DNA from 3 places in the Umezawaea sp. NPDC059074 genome. Region 2 is predicted to be linked to each of the others. Evidence: riboswitches for the same ligand, from Rfam matches in the RefSeq annotation. Region 2 holds a riboswitch; each other region holds the start of a gene.
The links. A riboswitch is a leader RNA that binds a small molecule or an ion and turns the genes downstream of it on or off. The one in region 2 is predicted to bind glycine.
Positions count from the first base shown of each region.

Region 1 (6,019 bases), on a different contig from region 2:
GTGACGCGGTGGGGAGCCCCGGTCGCGGGGCTCCCCGTCACGGACGCGAGCGGTGGAACTCCCAGGCGTCCGCGATGATGTCCTTCAGGTCCGGCTTCGCCTGCCGCCACCCGAGTTCGGTGCGCGCCTTCTCGGCGGACGCCACGCTCGTGACCGCGTCGCCCTCGCGGCGGGGCGCGGTGCGGGTCGGCACCGGGTGCCCGGTCACCTCGCGCACCGCCTCGACGACCTCCAGGTTCGAGAAACCCCGGCCGTTGCCCAGGTTGTAGACCTTGTGCTTGCCCGGCTCGGCCGCCTCCAGCGCGAGGACGTGCGCCGACGCCAGGTCCTCGATGTGGATGTAGTCGCGCACCGGCGTGCCGTCCGGCGTCGGGTAGTCGTCACCGAACAGCAGGAACTCGTCCCGCTTGCCCGCGGCCACGTCCAGCACCATCGGGATCAGGTGCGTCTCCGGCGTGTGCCGCTCGCCGAGGTGCCCGCTCGCGCCCGCCGCGTTGAAGTACCGCAGCGACACCGCGCCGAGCCCGGACGCCTGGCACTCCCACGGCAGCATCATGTCCACAATGGACTTGCTCGCGGCGTAGGGGTTCTGCGGGTCGACCACGGCGTCCTCGGCCAGCGGCTCCAGGCCGTTCGCCGCGTACATCGACCCGGTCGAGGAGAAGATCAGCCGCTTGACGTCGTTGGCGCGCATCGAGTCCAGCAGCGTCATCGTGCCGCGCACGTTCACGTCGAAGTACAGCTCGGGCTTGCGCACCGACTCGCCGACGGAGATCTTGGCCGCGAAGTGCAGCACCGCGTCGAACGACGAGTCGACCACCTGCGAGGCCGCGCTGAGCGGCAGCTCGTGCAGCACCGCGCCCTCCGGCACGTTGTCCACGAAGCCCGTCGACAGGTCGTCCAGCACCTCGACCTCGTGCCCGGCGGCCACCAGCGCCGCGACCGTCGCGCTGCCGATGTACCCGGCGCCGCCCGTGACCAGCAGCTTCATCCAAGACTCCCCGCGTAGTGGTCCCCGACTCGGGCCCGACCCTACGCGGCGGCACGGAGAGCGCCGACACATCGGACGTCTGTACGCTCGCGGCGACGGTCCACGGACGAAGGAGCAGCGATGTCGGCTTCCGCACCACAACGGCACATCCGAGTCGTCGGAGTGCTGCCCGAGAAGCGCGAGGAGTACCTCCGCCTGCACGAGGTCGTGTGGCCCGACGTCGAAGCCCGCCTCACCGCCAGCGGCATCACGAACTACTCGATCTTCATCCTGGGCGACCGGCTCATCTCGTACTACGAGTACGTCGGCGACGACTACGAGGCGGACATGGCCCTCATCGCCGCGGACCCCGTCACGCAGGAGTGGTGGACCCTCACCGACCCGTGCCAGGTCCCCGTTCCGGAAGCGGGCGAGGGCGAGCTGTGGGCCGACGCCACCGTGGTGGCACCTCCGCTGACGCCGCACCCGCGCGTGGAGCGGGGCTCCACGCGCGGGGCGGTCAGCACTCGATGACGTTCACGGCCAGGCCGCCGCGCGCGGTCTCCTTGTACTTCACGGACATGTCCGCGCCGGTGTCGCTCATGGTCTTGATGACCTTGTCCAGCGACACGAAGTGCGAGCCGTCGCCGCGCAGCGCCATGCGGGCCGCGGTGATCGCCTTGATGGCGGCCAGCGCGTTGCGCTCGATGCACGGGATCTGGACGAGCCCGCCGATCGGGTCGCAGGTGAGGCCCAGGTTGTGCTCCATGGCGATCTCGGCGGCGTTCTCCACCTGTTCGGGCGTGCCGCCGAGCACCTCGGCGAGACCGCCGGCGGCCATCGAGCAGGCCGAGCCGACCTCGCCCTGGCAGCCGACCTCGGCGCCGGAGATGGACGCGTTCTCCTTGAACAGCACGCCGACCGCGCCCGCGGTGAGCAGGAAGCGGACCACGCCGTCGTCGGACGCGCCCGGCACGAACCGCGTGTAGTAGTGCAGGACCGCGGGCACGATGCCCGCCGCGCCGTTGGTCGGGGCCGTGACGACCCGGCCACCCGCGGCGTTCTCCTCGTTGACGGCCAGCGCGAACAGGGTCACCCAGTCCATGACGCGCAGCGGGTCGGTGGCGAAGTGCTCGCCCGCCAACGTCTTGCGCATCTCGGCGGCCCTGCGGCGCACCTTCAGCCCGCCGGGCAGGACGCCGTGCTCGGTGCAGCCGCGCTCGACGCACTCCTGCATCACGTGCCAGATCCGCAGGAGCCCTTCGCGGATCTCGGCCTCGCCGCGCCACGACTGCTCGTTCTCCAGCATCACCGAGCTGATCGACAGCCCGGTCTCCCTGGTGCGGGCCAACAGCTGGTCGCCGGTGAGGAACGGGTGCGCCAACGGGGTGTCGTCGGCCTTGATCTTGTCCGCGCCGCTGGCGTGCTCGTCCACCACGAACCCGCCGCCGACCGAGTAGTACACGGCGTGGTCCAGCGACTCGCCGCCGTCGGCGAACGCCTCGAAGCGCATCCCGTTGGGGTGCACGGGAAGCGACTTGCGGCGGTGCATGACGAGGTGCTTGTCGTGCACGAACGCGATCTCGTGCCCGCCGCCCAGCCGCAGCCGCCCGGTCCGCTTGATCTCCTCGAACCGCTCGTCGGCGGCCGCCGGGTCGACCTCCTCCGGCTTGCAGCCCTCGAGCCCGAGCAGCACGGCCTTGGGGCTGCCGTGGCCGTGGCCGGTCGCGCCGAGCGAGCCGAACAGCTCGGCGTTCACCCGCGTCACGCCGTCCAGCAGGCCGCGCGAGCGCAGCCGGTCGACGAACATCGACGCGGCGCGCATCGGGCCCACCGTGTGCGAGCTGGACGGCCCGATGCCGATGGAGAACAGGTCGAAGACGCTGATCGCCATTAGCTGCCCGTCAGTTCCGCGTACTTCGCGGCGGTGAGGAGGCCCTCGGCGTTCTCGACGCGCACCTTGAACAGCCACCCCGCCGCGTACGGGTCGGTGTTGACCAGGGCCGGGTCGTCGACGACGCCCTGGTTGACCTCCACGACCTCGCCGCTGACCGGCGCGTACAGGTCGCTGACCGACTTCGTCGACTCCAGCTCGCCGCAGACGTCGCCGGAGGTGACGGTCGTGCCCACCTCGGGGAGCTGCACGAAGACCAGGTCTCCGAGGGACTCGGCGGCGTAGGAGGTGATGCCGACCGTGACCGGCTCCTGCGTGCCCGGCTTCCAGTCGACCCACTCGTGTTCCGGGGTGTAGAGCAGGTGATCGGGGTACTCCACAGCGGCACTCCACGGGTCTGGGGGATCAGCGCGCGCCAAGCACGCCGACCTCGGTGTCGGTCCGACTCCCCCTCTGTCATGGGACCTGAGAGCTTCACCGCGCGAACGCGGCTTGCACCGTGGGTGCGCGCCTGGGCACGCTTTCCAGAGTCGCCTCGCCCGAGCGGTTCTCGTTGCCTGAGAGTGTGCGGGGTACTTGCTCCTTCGGCGCCCCGGCAGCTGCCGGGGTCTCTCCCGCTCGGGTTGCGGCGCCGCGAGGGCGCCTCGGCCGTTCTTCAGTTGGCGATCGAGCTGAAAGCTATGTGCCCACCGAACGGGTGTCAACGCGCGTACGACGGGCCTCACCCGGCGGCGTTGTGCCGGCAGGCCAAAGCGACCCCTATCGGGTAGTGCGGCGAGCACGATGACAGCGAACGGGGTATGCCGGACCTTTGAGGCAACAGCCCAGCTCCCGCCCCTCGTAGTCGAAGGAGTCACCGTGCGGATCGCCGTCCCCCGCGAGATCAAGAACCACGAGTACCGCGTCGCGTTGACCCCGGCCGGTGCGCACGAGCTGACCCGCCGCGGCCACGACGTGTTCGTCGAGGCCGGCGCGGGCCTCGGTTCCGCGATCACCGACGCCGAGTACGAGGCGGCGGGCGCGAAGGTGCTGGCCACGGCCGACGAGGTGTGGGACCAGGGCGAGCTGGTGCTCAAGGTCAAGGAGCCCATCGCGGCGGAGTACCACCGCCTGCGCGCCGGGCAGGTGCTGTTCACCTACCTGCACCTGGCCGCCGACCTGCCGCTGACCGAGGCCCTCATCGCGTCCGGCACCACGGCCATCGCGTACGAGACGGTGCAGACCGCGAACGGCGCCCTGCCGCTGCTGGCCCCGATGTCCGAGGTCGCGGGCCGCCTGGCCCCGCAGGTCGGCGCGTTCGCGCTGATGAAGCCGTCCGGCGGCCGGGGCGTGCTGCCCGGCGGCGTGCCCGGCGTGGCCCCCGCGCGCGTTGTCGTCATCGGCGGCGGCGTGGCGGGCGTGAACGCCGCGACCATCGCCGTCGGCATGGGCGCGGACGTGGAGATCCTCGACACGAACGTGGACCGGCTGCGGCAGATCGACGCCCAGTTCGGCGGCAAGCTCCGCACGGTGGCGTCGAACAGCTACGCGGTCGAGCAGGCCGTGCTGGAGGCCGACATGGTGATCGGCGCGGTCCTCGTGCCCGGCGCCAAGGCCCCCAAGCTGGTCAGCAACGAGCTGGTCTCGCGGATGAAGCCCGGCTCGGTGCTGGTCGACATCGCCATCGACCAGGGCGGCTGCTTCGCCGACTCCAGGCCCACGACCCACGCGGACCCGACGTTCCAGATCCACGAGTCGGTCTTCTACTGCGTCGCGAACATGCCCGGCGCCGTGCCGCGCACGTCGACCTACGCGCTCACCAACGTGACGCTGCCCTACGCGGTCGCGCTGGCCGACAAGGGCTGGCAGCCCGCCCTGCGCGCCGACAAGTCCCTCGCGCTCGGCCTCAACGTGCACGCGGGCAACCTCGTGAACCTGCCGGTGGCGGAAGCCCTCGACCTCCCGCACACCCCCCTCGACCAGGTCGTCTAGGCGACTGCGTGACAAACCGGGCAGCTACTTCGGTAGCTGCCCGGTTTGCGTTTGAGCAGGTGATCGCGGCCCGTGGCGATTCCGGGCGTGAAAAAGCGACCCGCTCAACCAGCCTGGGGGTCACTGGGAGCGGGCCGCCACGCACAAGCTTAGACAACAACCGGCCGCCGTGCCCAGTTGGCCCACCGATTCGAGACCTGAGACTTCGGGGTCGTGGACCACTGCCCGTGTTCGACCCTCAAACAAACGAGTGAATTACCCGAACACCAGTACTCCCCGGGGTCCCCACGACCGATGGACGTAGCAGGGGCCAGCATCGCTACGCAGCGGGTTCGACCGCTCTCACCCCGTTAACCCCGGAAGCCCGAGCACACTCCGTTAGGAGCGCACATGGCTGAACCACAGGGCTGGATCGACTGCCACGACCCCTTCGGCAGGGACCGCTCGATGACCGTTCTCGTCGAGGACGACCGAGTTCTGCTGGTCGCGCCCCCCGGAGAATCCGCTGTGATGTCCGCCACCCAGACCCGGCGGCTGCACCAGCTCCTCGACCAGGCCGCGGCGACCTCCGCCGCGCCCGAACAGGGGTGACGCGCGGTGGAAGAGGCACTGCGCAAGGCCGTCCTGCAACGGCTCGCGCTGCTCGACAAGGTCGCTGAGCAGGGCGAGGCGGAGTCGCTCGTGCCGCTCGCGCGGTCGGAGATCCACCGCCTCGCGGACGGCTGGCGACTGCTGCTGACCGTGCACCAGCCGGACGAGGACAGCCGGTGCCGCGCGTGTCCCGGCTGGCTGCGCCGCAGGCGGTGGCCGTGCCAGATCTGGACGATGGCGCACCAGCACCTGATCGGCGAGGGGGTAGCGCACCGCGACCGCCGCAAGCCGTTGCGCAATCCGTTCACTCGAACGGGGCTGGACCCGGTCGCGGCCGAGCCCGCGTTCCCGACGACCGAGTACGACGACCTCGACCTCGACGAGATCCCGCCGGAGACCTCCGCGGAGCGCACCACCGAACTCCCGGTCGTGCCCGCCGCCGTCGAAGCCGGTGTGCACCGCGCCCCCGTCGTGAGCAGGCCGCGCCACGCGCTGCCGGATTGACCGGATCGCCCGGACCCGGCGTTCCCTCTAGGGCAGGATGACCCCCGAGCGGGGCCACGACACCCGCACATCGGGAGGGAACGCGTGCA
Region 1 is NZ_JBHYHC010000107.1:18,499-24,517, forward strand. It holds gene ACFWW9_RS34160 (glutathione peroxidase) at 1-4, shown strand, start outside; gene galE (UDP-glucose 4-epimerase GalE) at 38-991, opposite strand; gene ACFWW9_RS34170 (L-rhamnose mutarotase) at 1,112-1,504, shown strand; gene ACFWW9_RS34175 (L-serine ammonia-lyase) at 1,491-2,864, opposite strand; gene gcvH (glycine cleavage system protein GcvH) at 2,864-3,244, opposite strand; glycine riboswitch at 3,399-3,491, opposite strand; gene ald (alanine dehydrogenase) at 3,723-4,835, shown strand; gene ACFWW9_RS34190 (hypothetical protein) at 5,226-5,426, shown strand; gene ACFWW9_RS34195 (hypothetical protein) at 5,433-5,930, shown strand; gene ACFWW9_RS34200 (ATP-binding cassette domain-containing protein) at 6,015-6,019, shown strand, end outside.
Region 1: linked by a shared signal. The riboswitch ahead of gcvH (glycine cleavage system protein GcvH) and the one ahead of gcvP (aminomethyl-transferring glycine dehydrogenase) in region 2 are both predicted to bind glycine.

Region 2 (6,019 bases):
GCGAGGTGGGTCTGCTGGAGCAGATCGTCACGCCGCTCTACCGGCAGCGCGACGCCGACGCGCGCGGGCGGGCGGAGGAGGTGCTGCGGGAACTGGCAGTGCTCTCGGTCACGTTGCACACACTGCTGGTGAAGGCGGGCCTGCGCGGTGTCGCGGGTGGATAGCGCTTCCGGGCAGCTCACGGCCGCTTGACCGCGGTGTCCGCATCGTGATGTCGAAGTGGACACCAGTGGGGCACTGGGCCCGCTTGGCGGGTAGCGTCGAAGATGTACGTGGAGGATCCTCGTAGTCGTACGGGGACGCCGTGGTTCAGCGCGCTGAGGGAGGCGATACCCGATGAGCGAGATGCGCGTCGTGGGAGTGCGGGTGGAACTGCCCGCCAACCAGCCGATCCTGTTGCTGCGCGAGACCGAGGGCGAGCGGTACCTGCCGATCTGGATCGGCTCCGTCGAGGCGACGGCCATCGCACTCGAGCAGCAGGGTGTGCGGCCCGTCCGGCCGCTCACGCACGACCTCCTCAAGGACGTCATCGGCGCTCTGGGGCGCCAGCTGGAGCAGGTCCGCATCACGGACCTCCAGGAGGGCACGTACTTCGCCGAGCTGGTGTTCGACGGCGACGTGCGGGTGTCCGCGCGCCCCAGCGACTCGGTGGCGCTCGCGCTGCGGGTCGGCGTCCCGATCCACGCGGACGAGTCCGTGCTCGCCGAGGCGGGCCTGATCATCCCGGACGAGCAGGAGGACGAGGTCGAGAAGTTCCGCGAGTTCCTCGACTCCATCTCGCCGGAGGACTTTCGAGGGGCCGACACCTGAGTCGGACACCTGAACGCGCCGAGAGGGCCACTCACGAGTCTCGTGGGTGGCCCTTCGTGCGTCCGCGGCCGTGTGGCGCGACGACGCAGCGTGACGGCGTTCGCGGAGACCGCACTTTGAGGGGTCCCACGGTCGCGCTACCCAATGTCATGGGCGTTCGGCTAAACGATCACTAAACGTCACTCGAACGGGTCAAGTGGGCGTAATCTCTCACCCTCAGGTTGAGGGTGAGGAAATACGTGTACCGCGCGTCGCGTTGACCTGCCCCCAACCCGGTCCTACCGTCGAACTCGAGTGAATTGCGACGGTGTGATTCCACAGCGTGGCCCTTCACGGCCGGTGTTCCCCGACTGCGGGACCACCGGTGACGGTCGCCGGTCGTCAGACCGGCCGAGGGGAGGCAGGCGTGGCAGAGGAAGCGCCCATCCGGGCCGGATCCGGGGAACAAGGTGAGCTGTTCCCGGACTCCTCGCTGCCAGACGAGTACGTCGGCTACCGCGGGCCCGCCGCGTGCCAGATCTCCGGCATCACCTACCGCCAGCTCGACTACTGGGCGCGCACCGGACTGGTCAACCCGACGATAAGGAGTGCCCAGGGCTCGGGCAGCCAGCGGCTGTACTCCTTCAAGGACATCCTCGTCCTCAAAGTGGTGAAGCGGCTGCTCGACACCGGTGTCTCCCTCCAGAACATCCGGGTCGCCGTCGAGCACCTGCGCAAGCGGGGCGTGCAGGACCTGGCCAGGATCACGCTGTTCAGCGACGGCACGACCGTCTACGAGTGCACGTCCCCCGAGGAGGTCGTCGACCTCCTCCAGGGCGGGCAGGGCGTGTTCGGCATCGCGGTGAGCGGGGCCATGAGGGAGATCAGCGGCACCATCCACGAGTTCCCCGCCGAGCGCGCCGACGGGGTCGAGATCGACGGCGTCAGCAACGACGAGCTGTCGCAGCGCAGGCGCAACCGGGCGATCGGCTGAGCACCTCGGCAGGTCGCCCGCTGCTCCGAATGCCATAGTCCGGGCGTGCACCCACGCCTGGTTCCCCTGATGTCGGCGGCCCTGCTCGTCACCGCCGCCGCGTGCTCGTCCTCGACCGAGGGGTCGGCCCGGATCCGGGTCGACCAACTGGGTTTCGTCACGGACGGCGTGAAGCACGCCTACCTGATGGCGGCGGACGCTCCGGAGTCGTTCCGGGTCGTGGCCGAAAGTGGAACGGTTGTGCTCGAAAGCGCTCCGTCATCGACGGCGGCCCGCTGGAGCGACGCCTATCCAGCCGTGCGCGTGCTCGACCTGACGGCCGTGACCACTCCCGGCCAGTACCGCGTGGAGGCCGCCGGGGCGGTGTCCCCGCCGTTCCGGATCGACGCGGCGCAGGCCCTGTTCGCCGGTCCCGTCGCGGACACCGCGCGCTTCTTCGTCACCCAGCACGACACGGCCCACACGGCCGACCGCGCCGCCGACGTGTACGCCGCCCCGCGCTACGACCCGGACGGCAAGACCCTCCTCGACCCGGCGTTGACCAAGGTCGGCGGCCCGGTCGACGTGTCGGGCGGCTGGTTCGACGCGGGCGACTTCCTCAAGTTCACCCACACCACGTCCTACGCCACGGCCCAACTGCTGCTGGCCCAGCGGGACTCGCCGGTCCACTCCGACGCCGTCGCCGCCGAGGCCCGCTACGGCCTGGACTGGTTGGGGCGCGTGTGGGACGGCTCCACGCTGTACGCCCAGGTCGGCATCGGCGCGGGCAACGAGGGCGTGCTGACCGACCACGACGTGTGGCGTCGCCCGCAGGACGACGACGCGCTCGACGTGGCCCCCGGCGACCCGAAGTACCACGTCAAGCACCGCCCGGTGTTCCGCGCGAACGAGCCGGGCACACCCGTCAGCCCGAACCTCGCGGGCCGCGTGGCCGCCGCCTTCGCCCTGTCCGCCCAGGTCGCCCCCGACCCGACGAGCGCCCGCCGTTCCCTGGACACCGCCGCGACCCTGTTCGCCAAGGCCGACACCAGCGGCGCTCCCTTGGTGACCGCGTTCCCCCGGACCTTCTACCCCGAGACGGCGTGGCAGGACGACCTGGAGTTCGCGGCCGTGGAACTGGCCCTGGCAGGCCGCACCTTGGGCGACCCGCGCTCCGCCGACTGGCAGACCGCCGCCGCCCGCTGGGCCACGGCCTACCTGGACTCGGACACCCGCGGCACGCTGGGCCTGGCCGACGTGAGCGCCCTCGCCCACGCCGACCTGGCCCGCATCTCGGACGGCCCGCTCAAGGAACGCCTGGTCACCGACCTGGAACGCCAACTGGACGAGGGCGTGTCCCGAGCCGCGAAGGACCCCTTCGGAGCCGGGGCGGTCTACACCGAGTTCGACTCCGTGCCCCACACGTTCGGCCTGGTCATCACCGCGGCCCTGCACCACTCCGTCACGGGCGACAGCCGCTACGACGCCTTCGGCACGACCCAACGAGGCTGGGCCCTGGGCGCGAACGCGTGGGGCTCGTCCTTCGTGATCGGCATCGGCACCACCTTCCCCCGCTGCCCCGAACACCAGGGCGCGAACCTCACCGGCGACACCCCCACCGGCGCGGTCGTGAACGGCCCCAACGCCGCCACCCAGTTCACCGAGCTGAACGCCTTCGAAGGCATGAAACCCTGCACCGTGAACGACTTCGAGCCCTACGACGGCCACGACGCCAGGTACGTCGACCACGTCGGCGCCTGGCAAAGCGTCGAACCCGCCATCGACTTCACCTCCACCGGCCTCCTCGCCTTCGCCCTCTCCGCCCGCTGACCTGCCCGAACGTCACCCCGCCAAAACTGTCGGACCCCCCACGTACTGTCGGATTCGGGGGGCCTTCACGACCGGGGGACCTCCGCCTCGGCGTGGATGACCGTCGGGGGAACGGCCGGTGGACGGCGGGCAGTGATCCGCGTCGCGCCTGCGCCGTGCCGGTCGGCCCGGCGGGTACGATCGGCGCGTAGTCGCATGACCCCGTGCGGGAGAGTCCGGACCCGGCGAGGTTCGGCGCCGAAGGAGCAAATCCTCCCCGGAACCTCTCAGGCGCAAGGACCGCACGGGATAGACGCCTCTGGAAAGTGGGCCGGTTCCTCGGTCCCGCCGACGGTGAAAGCCCGACCCCGGTCGGGTGAAGCTCTCAGGCGCCCGCCGAGCGGGTTGGAGACAGAGGGGGAGGGCAACGGCAGAGCTTTGCCCGCAGCCCGATCCTCGCCGGAGGCGCCTTCCATGACGCAGGACCGCATTCCCCTCGCCGCTCTCGAGCACGGCACGCCGTTCGCCGACCGCCACGTCGGGCCCCGGCCCGCGGAGTTGGCCCGGATCCTCGACGTCATCGGCGTGGGGTCGTTGGAGGAGTTGGCGCAGCGGGCCGTTCCGCCGTCGATCCGCGAGGGCGACCTGGTGCTGGACCTGCCGGATCCCGCGACCGAGACCGAGGCGCTGGCCGAGCTGCGTGAGCTGGCCTCCCGCAACCGCCCGATGACGCAGATGATCGGCCTCGGCTACTACGGGACGATCACGCCGCCGGTGATCCGCCGCAACGTGCTGGAGAGCCCGGCCTGGTACACGGCGTACACGCCGTACCAGCCGGAGATCTCGCAGGGGCGGCTCGAGGCGCTGCTGAACTTCCAGACGATGGTGGGCGACCTGACCGCCCTGCCGCTGTCGAACGCGTCCATGCTGGACGAGTCGACCGCCGCGGCCGAGGCGATGACGCTGGTGCGCCGCGCGGGCAAGTCGAAGTCGACCAAGTTCGTGGTCGACGCCGACACGTTCCCGCAGACGATCGCCGTGATCGAGACCCGCGCCGAGCCGCTGGGCATCGAGGTCGTGGTCGCGGACCTGTCGCAGGGCATCGAGGGTCTCGGTCTCGGCGGCGACTTCTTCGGCGTGCTGCTGTCCTACCCCGGCGCGTCCGGTGTCGTGCGGGACCACGAGTCCGTCATCGCCGAGGTCCACAAGGCCGGGGCGAACGCGGTCGTGGTCGCCGACCTGCTGGCGTTGACGCTGCTGCGCCCGCCGGGCGAGATCGGCGCGGACGTCGTCGTGGGCACGACCCAGCGCTTCGGCGTCCCGATCGGCTTCGGCGGCCCGCACGCCGGGTACATGGCGGTCCGCGCCGGCCTGGAGCGCCAGCTGCCCGGCCGTCTCGTGGGCGTGTCCGAGGACGCCGACGGCAACCGCGCGTACCGGCTCGCCCTCCAGACCCGTGAGCAGCACATCCGCCGCGAGAAGGCGACCAGCAACATCTGCACCGCGCAGGTGCTGCTCGCCGTGATCGCGTCGATGTACGGCGTCTACCACGGTCCCGAGGGCTTGCGGGCCATCGGCACGCGTGCCCACCGCATGGCCACGGTCCTCGCCGCGGGCCTGCTCGAAGGCGGCGTGGACGTCGTGCACGGCGAGTTCTTCGACACCGTGCGGGCGCACGTGCCGGACCGCGCGGCCGAGGTCGTCGAGGCTGCCCGCGCGCTGGACGTCAACCTGCGCCTGGTCGACGACTCCACCGTCGCCATCGCGTGCGACGAGACCACGACCCGCGCGAACCTGGTCGACGTGTGGCAGGCGTTCGGCGTTCAGGTGCCGGACGTGGACGCGCTCGACGCCGACACCGCCGACGGCATCCCCGCCGAGCTGCGCCGCACGTCGGAGTTCATGACGCACCCGGTGTTCCACCTGCACCGCTCGGAGACGGCGCTGCTGCGCTACCTGCGCGCCCTGTCCGACAAGGACGTCGCGCTCGACCGCAGCATGATCCCGCTCGGCTCCTGCACGATGAAGCTGAACGCCACGGCCGAGATGGAGCCCATCACCTGGCCCGAGTTCGCCGACCTGCACCCGTTCGCCCCGGTCGAGGACGCCGAGGGCCTGCTGGCGCTGGTCAAGGACCTCGAGGACTGGCTGGCCGAGGTGACCGGCTACGACGCCGTGAGCATCCAGCCGAACGCGGGCAGCCAGGGCGAGTTCGCCGGCCTCCTCGCGATCCGCGCGTACCACCGCGGGCGCGGCGAGGCGGCCCGCGACGTCTGCCTCATCCCGTCCAGCGCGCACGGCACGAACGCCGCCAGCGCCGTCATGGCCGGCATGAAGGTCGTCGTCGTGAAGTGCGACGACAAGGGCAACATCGACCTCGGCCACCTGCGCGAGACCGTCGAGGCGCACCGCGACGACCTCGCCGCGATCATGATCACCTACCCGTCC
Region 2 is NZ_JBHYHC010000001.1:79,604-85,622, forward strand. It holds gene ACFWW9_RS00370 (MerR family transcriptional regulator) at 1-164, shown strand, start outside; gene ACFWW9_RS00375 (bifunctional nuclease family protein) at 337-810, shown strand; gene ACFWW9_RS00380 (MerR family transcriptional regulator) at 1,217-1,783, shown strand; gene ACFWW9_RS00385 (glycoside hydrolase family 9 protein) at 1,829-3,592, shown strand; glycine riboswitch at 3,789-3,884, shown strand; gene gcvP (aminomethyl-transferring glycine dehydrogenase) at 4,046-6,019, shown strand, end outside.

Region 3 (6,019 bases), on a different contig from region 2:
GGCAGTCGTGAAGCAGGGACCACTGGCCGGGCTGAGGGTCGTGGAGCTGGCCGGGCTCGCGCCCGCGCCGTTCGGGGCGATGGTGCTGGCCGACCTCGGCGCGGACGTCGTCCGGGTGGACCGGATCGGCGGCGACCCCGGCGCGGTGCCCGGCGACCCGCTGGGCCGCGGCAGGCGGTCGGTCGGCATCGACATCCGCACGCCCGAGGGGGCCGGGCTGGTGCTGCGCCTGGTCGACCACGCGGACGTGCTGATCGAGGGCTTCCGGCCCGGCGTGACCGAGCGGCTGGGCATCGGGCCCGCCCAGTGCCTGGCCCGCAACCCGCGGCTGGTCTACGGCCGGATGACGGGCTGGGGCCAGGACGGGCCGCTGGCCGACCGCGCGGGCCACGACATCAACTACATCGCCGTCGCGGGCGCGTTGGAGCCCATCGGACGGGCCGGTGAGGCGCCGACCGTGCCGCTGAACCTGCTCGGCGACTTCGGCGGCGGTGGACTGCTGCTGGCCATGGGCGTGCTGGCCGCGCTGTACGAGCGCGAGCGGTCCGGGCGCGGGCAGGTCGTCGACGCCTCGATGGTCGAGGGTGCGGCGCTGCTCACCACGTTCCTGCACGGGATGCGCGCGGCGGGCGGCGAGAAGGGCGAGCGCGGCACGAACCTGCTGGACGGCGGCGCGCCGTTCTACGACGTCTACCAGGCCGCCGACGGCCGGTACGTGGCGCTCGGGGCGCTGGAGGAGAAGTTCTTCGCCGAGCTGGCCGCGCTGCTGGGCCTGACCGACCTGCCGAACCGGCACGACCCGGCGAACTGGCCTGAGCTGCGGGAACTCATCGGGGCGGCGGTCGCGACGAAGACCAGGGACGAGTGGGCGGACCTCGCGGCGGGCACGGACGCGTGCCTCGCGCCGGTGCTCGAACCCGGCGAGGCGCCCTCGCACCCGCACAACGTCGCGCGCGGCACGTTCATCGACGTGGACGGGACGGCGCTGCCCGCTCCGGCCCCGCGGTTCGACCGGACGCCCGCGGGCCATCCCGAGCCGCCCGTGCGGGCCGGAAAACACACGATCGAAGTGCTCGAGGAGCTCCGTGTCCCAGAAGCTGAGATTACGGAACTGAGTCGGTCCGGAGTTATTGGCTGATCATTAAAAGGGCAGCGAAATACGCGCCGGGAAAGTGTCACGGCATTAGATCGCGGTTGTCACGCAGCGTGCTCGCCGAGCAGCGCTCGGGTGAGCGGCGGGACCCTCGGGGTGTGCTGATGGTTCGCGAGTACCTCGGTGCGCTGGCTGGGGATTGTCGGGCGAGACGCCCGTACCCAGGTCATCGTCCCGGCGAAGCGGGACCTTGAGCGGCCATTCGGGTGATGCTGGAGGGTCGCTTGACGCCATCAGGCGGCGGATCTTGGGTCCGGACGGGGGCAGGAGGCGTGTTCGACGTTCATCATCCGGGTGAATGGGGGACCATGTCGGGTGACGCGGCGTGCACCCGGTCGTCACCGGGGGTCCGCCGGCACGTACCTGAGCGGACGGAGTGGCTTGACGTGAACACGAAGAAGGTGGTCGTGCTGGCGGCGGTCGCGCTGGTGCTGTTCCTCCTGATCACCCGCCCGGTTGAGTCCGCGGACGCGGTGTCGCAGGTGCTCGCCTGGCTGCGCCAGGGCGCGGAATCCATCATCACGTTCGTCCGGAGCCTCTTCGGCTAGTAGCTCCGCGCCCGGTTCGTCCCGCTTCGCCGGGTGTCGCGGCCCGCCGCCACGGGGGCCGCGACAGCCGTGTCAGACCCGTCACCCACGGTGACACGGCCCCCGCGCCGTTGAGCCTTATGGGTGGAATAGGGGCTATAACACCCTGGTAACGGGGTTACTGACAAACAAGGGTCTAGCGGTTGCCCAAACCGTTGAATACGGTGCGCTGCATTGGCTGATCTTCGACCCCAGGGAGGCATAAATGGTCGAGGACTCCGGAGTCGACGAACTGCTTAGGCAGTGGGCGGCGGAGCGGTCGGACGACGCTGAGATGCAGGAGGTGAACCGGATCAAGAACGCCTGGCTGGCGGAGGCACCACCCAGCGCGTCGCCGGGGATCCCCAGCCAGCGGGCGAACGGTGGACCACGAGGCGTGGTGCGGGTCGAGTCGGCCAGCCCCGCGTACGTGGCGGCTATGCGGAGGAGGGCGCCCGAGGTGCCCGAGGTCCTCCTGGAGGCGGCGGCGAGCTACTGGCAGCTCGTGGGCGACCTCGCCGAGGCTGAGCAGTGGTGGGACGCGGGCATCAGCCCGTTGGACCAGCGCGCTCTGGACTACCGGGTGGCCGGGCTCCTGCCCGCCGACCTCGGTCGTCGACTCGGTCCGATGACGGTGCTCCAGCACCTGCGTCGGGGCAGCGCGGCGGCGTGGTGCGTCGCGCGTCTTCAGCGGCAGCGCCGGGACGGCGTCGCCTAGGACGGTCGGCGGTCCGGAAACGGGAGTGGGCTCCGAGGCGGAGCCCCAACCCTTGGGTCACCCGGCCCTGGACCTCCAACCGCGGTACCGCCGGTGCTAGCTTTGACTGGTGTCCGGCGGCCCGATCACCCCCCAGCGCGTGTCCATCGCGCTCCTCTGCGTGGTCACGCTGGTGGGTTGTTGCGGTCTCGCGTGGTGGCAGTGGACGAGGTTCGAGTCCGCCGCGGGGACCTTCCAGAACCTCGGCTACGTGTTGCAGTGGCCGCTGTTCGGACTCTTCCCGGCCTTCATGGTCTGGCGCATCCGCAGGCTCGACGCGCAGCGCGGGGCGGAGGCCCCGAAAACCGAGCCGCCCGTGGACGCGCCCACGCCTGTCGTTACCGTTGACGCCGTCAGTGCTCCCGTCGTGGACGAGGACGACGAGCTGGCGGTCTACAACCGCTACCTCGCCGACCTGAACGCGCGGGACTCGCGGTAGCGGAGCGAAGGCGGTCGGACGGGCGATGAGCGGTGCGTTGAACCGGTTCAGGTTCATGGCCTACGTGGTCGGTGTCGGCCTGCTCCTGCTGGTCGTGGCGATGCTGTTGAAGTACGTCGGCGACGCCCCCGGCATGGTCAAGGTCGTCGGCCCGGTCCACGGCTTCCTCTACGCCATCTACCTGGTCGTCGCGGTCGACCTCGGGCTCAAGTCCCGGTGGTCGATGAAGGGCACGATCCTGGTGCTGCTCGCGGGCACGATCCCGTTCCTGTCGTTCTACGCGGAGCGCAAGGTGGTCGAGCGCGTCCGCGAGGGCGTCCCACTGTGAGGCGACCCCTGTTGACCTGCGGCACGGCCTGCGAATAGCGTCTGGGCACATCAACTGAACACGGCCGTCGATGGCGCGCGGAAGAGTCCCCGCGAGGGGCGCCGAAGGAGCAACTCCTCCCCGGAATCTCTCAGGCACAGGTACCGCGCGACGCAGGCAACTCTGAAAAGCAGGCGCACCCGCGCGCCTCGCCCACGGTGCAAGTCGCGCTCGCGCGACGAAGCTCTCAGGCTCATGACAGAGGGGGAGGCTCGCTCACAGGAGGAGTCTCGCCGATGACCGTGTTCCCACTGCCCGCCGCCGGTCGACTCGACGCCCACGCGGCGGAGTCGGCCGTTGAGCATGCCCACCAGGGAGGATCCACCCAGATGGAAAGCCGTCGGACGCCGCTGCACGCCGAGCACGAGGCGCTGGGCGCCATGTTCACCGACTTCGCGGGCTGGCGGATGCCGCTGCGCTACGACAGCGAGCTGGTCGAGCACCACGCGGTCCGCACGACGGCCGGCCTGTTCGACCTGACGCACATGGGCGAGATCGTGCTGGAGGGCCCCGAGGCCGGCGCCGCGCTGGACTACGCGCTGGTGGGCCACAGCTCCGCGATCGGCGTCGGCCGCGCCCGCTACACGATGATCACCCGGGCCGACGGCGGGGTGCTGGACGACCTGATCGTGTACCGACTGGGTGAACTCGAGTACCTCGTCGTGGCGAACGCCTCCAACGCCGAGCTGGTGTTCGGCGAGCTCGTCGAGCGGGCGAAGGACTTCGACACCACCGTCGTGGACAGGTCGACGGACTACGCGCTGCTCGCCGTGCAGGGCCCCAACTCCACCGCGATCGTGGCGGGCCTGACGCCGACCGACCTGGCGACGGTGAAGTACTACGCGTCGTACCCGACCGAGGTCGCGGGCACGCCGGTGCTGCTGGCCAGGACGGGCTACACGGGCGAGGACGGCTTCGAGCTGTTCGTGGCCCCCGCCGACGCCCCCGCCGTCTGGGCGGCGCTGCTGGAGGCGGGCAAGGACCACGGGCTCAAGCCCGCCGGGCTCGGCTGCCGCGACACGCTGCGCCTGGAAGCCGGGATGCCGTTGTACGGCAACGAACTCGACACCGCGCACACCCCGTACCACGCGAACCTCGGCCGGGTCGTCAAGCTCGACAAGCCGGGCGACTTCGTCGGCCGCGACGCGCTGGCGAAGGTCGCGGAGTCCGGTGTGGACACCACGCTGGTGGGGCTCAAGGCCGCGGGCCGCCGGGCGCCGAGGCACGGGTACACCGTGCTCGACGCGGACGGCGCCGCGGTCGGCGAGATCACCAGCGGGGCGCTGTCCCCGACGCTCGGGTACTCGGTGGCGATGGCGTACGTGGCCAAGTCCAGCGCCGAGCCCGGCACCAAGCTGGCGGTCGACGTCCGAGGCAGGCAGGAGCCCGTCGAGGTCGTCGCACTGCCGTTCTACAAGCGCGCCAACTGATCCGGTCAAGGGAGATCACATGTCCGACCACTTCACCACCTCCCTCGCGGAGTTCGACCCCGAGGTGGCCGACGCCGTCGCCGCCGAGCTCGCCCGCCAGCAGAACACGCTGGAGATGATCGCGTCGGAGAACTTCACGCCGGTCTCGGTGCTCCAGGCGCAGGGCTCGGTGCTCACCAACAAGTACGCGGAGGGCTACCCCGGCCGCCGCTACTACGGCGGCTGCGAGCACGTCGACGTCATCGAGCGCCTCGCGATCTCGCGGATCAAGGAGCTGTTCGGCGCGGGCTTCGCGAACGTGCAGCCGCACTCCGGCGCGCAGGCCAACGCCGCCGCGATGTTCGCGCTGCTCAACACCGGCGACACGATCCTCGGCCTCGACCTGGCGCACGGCGGCCACCTGACCCACGGCATGCGGATCAACTTCTCCGGCAAGCTGTACAACGTGGTGCCGTACCACGTGTCCGATTCGGACGGTCTGGTCGACATGGCCGAGGTCGAGCGCCTCGCCGTGGAGCACCAGCCGAAGCTGATCGTCGCGGGCTGGTCCGCCTACCCGCGCCAGCTGGACTTCGCCGAGTTCCGCCGCATCGCGGACTCCGTCGGCGCGTTCCTGATGGTGGACATGGCCCACTTCGCCGGCCTCGTCGCCGCGGGCCTGCACCCGAGCCCGGTGCCGCACGCCCACGTGACCACGACCACCACGCACAAGACCCTCGGCGGTCCGCGCGGCGGCGTGATCCTGTCCAACGACGCCGACATCGCGAAGAAGATCAACTCCGCGGTGTTCCCCGGCCAGCAGGGCGGCCCGCTGGAGCACGTGATCGCGGGCAAGGCCGTGGCGTTCAAGCACGCGGCGAGCCCGGAGTTCGCCGACCGCCAGCGCCGCACGGTCGAGGGCGCGAAGATCCTCGCCGACCGCCTGCTCCAGCCCGACGCCGCCGCGGCGGGCATCAAGGTCCTCACCGGCGGCACCGACGTCCACCTGGTCCTCGTCGACCTGGTCGCGTCGGAGCTGGACGGCAAGCAGGCCGAGGACCGCCTCCACCAGGTCGGCATCACGGTCAACCGCAACGCGGTCCCGAACGACCCCCGCCCCCCGATGGTCACGTCCGGCCTGCGCATCGGCACCCCCGCCCTCGCCACCCGCGGCTTCGGCGCGGCCGACTTCACCGAGGTCGCCGACATCATCGTCGCCGCCCTCCAGGCCGAGCCGGACTTCACCGAACTCCGCACGCGCGCCGAGGTCCTGGCCGCCAAGCACCCGCTGTACTCGGACCTCTGATCCCGGTCCCGGCACACGAGAA
Region 3 is NZ_JBHYHC010000013.1:66,620-72,638, reverse strand. It holds gene ACFWW9_RS09390 (CaiB/BaiF CoA transferase family protein) at 8-1,138, shown strand; gene ACFWW9_RS09385 (hypothetical protein) at 1,540-1,701, shown strand; gene ACFWW9_RS09380 (helix-turn-helix transcriptional regulator) at 1,946-2,437, shown strand; gene ACFWW9_RS09375 (hypothetical protein) at 2,547-2,915, shown strand; gene ACFWW9_RS09370 (DUF3817 domain-containing protein) at 2,941-3,243, shown strand; glycine riboswitch at 3,312-3,399, shown strand; gene gcvT (glycine cleavage system aminomethyltransferase GcvT) at 3,612-4,712, shown strand; gene glyA (serine hydroxymethyltransferase) at 4,732-5,997, shown strand.
Region 3: linked by a shared signal. The riboswitch ahead of gcvT (glycine cleavage system aminomethyltransferase GcvT) and the one ahead of gcvP (aminomethyl-transferring glycine dehydrogenase) in region 2 are both predicted to bind glycine.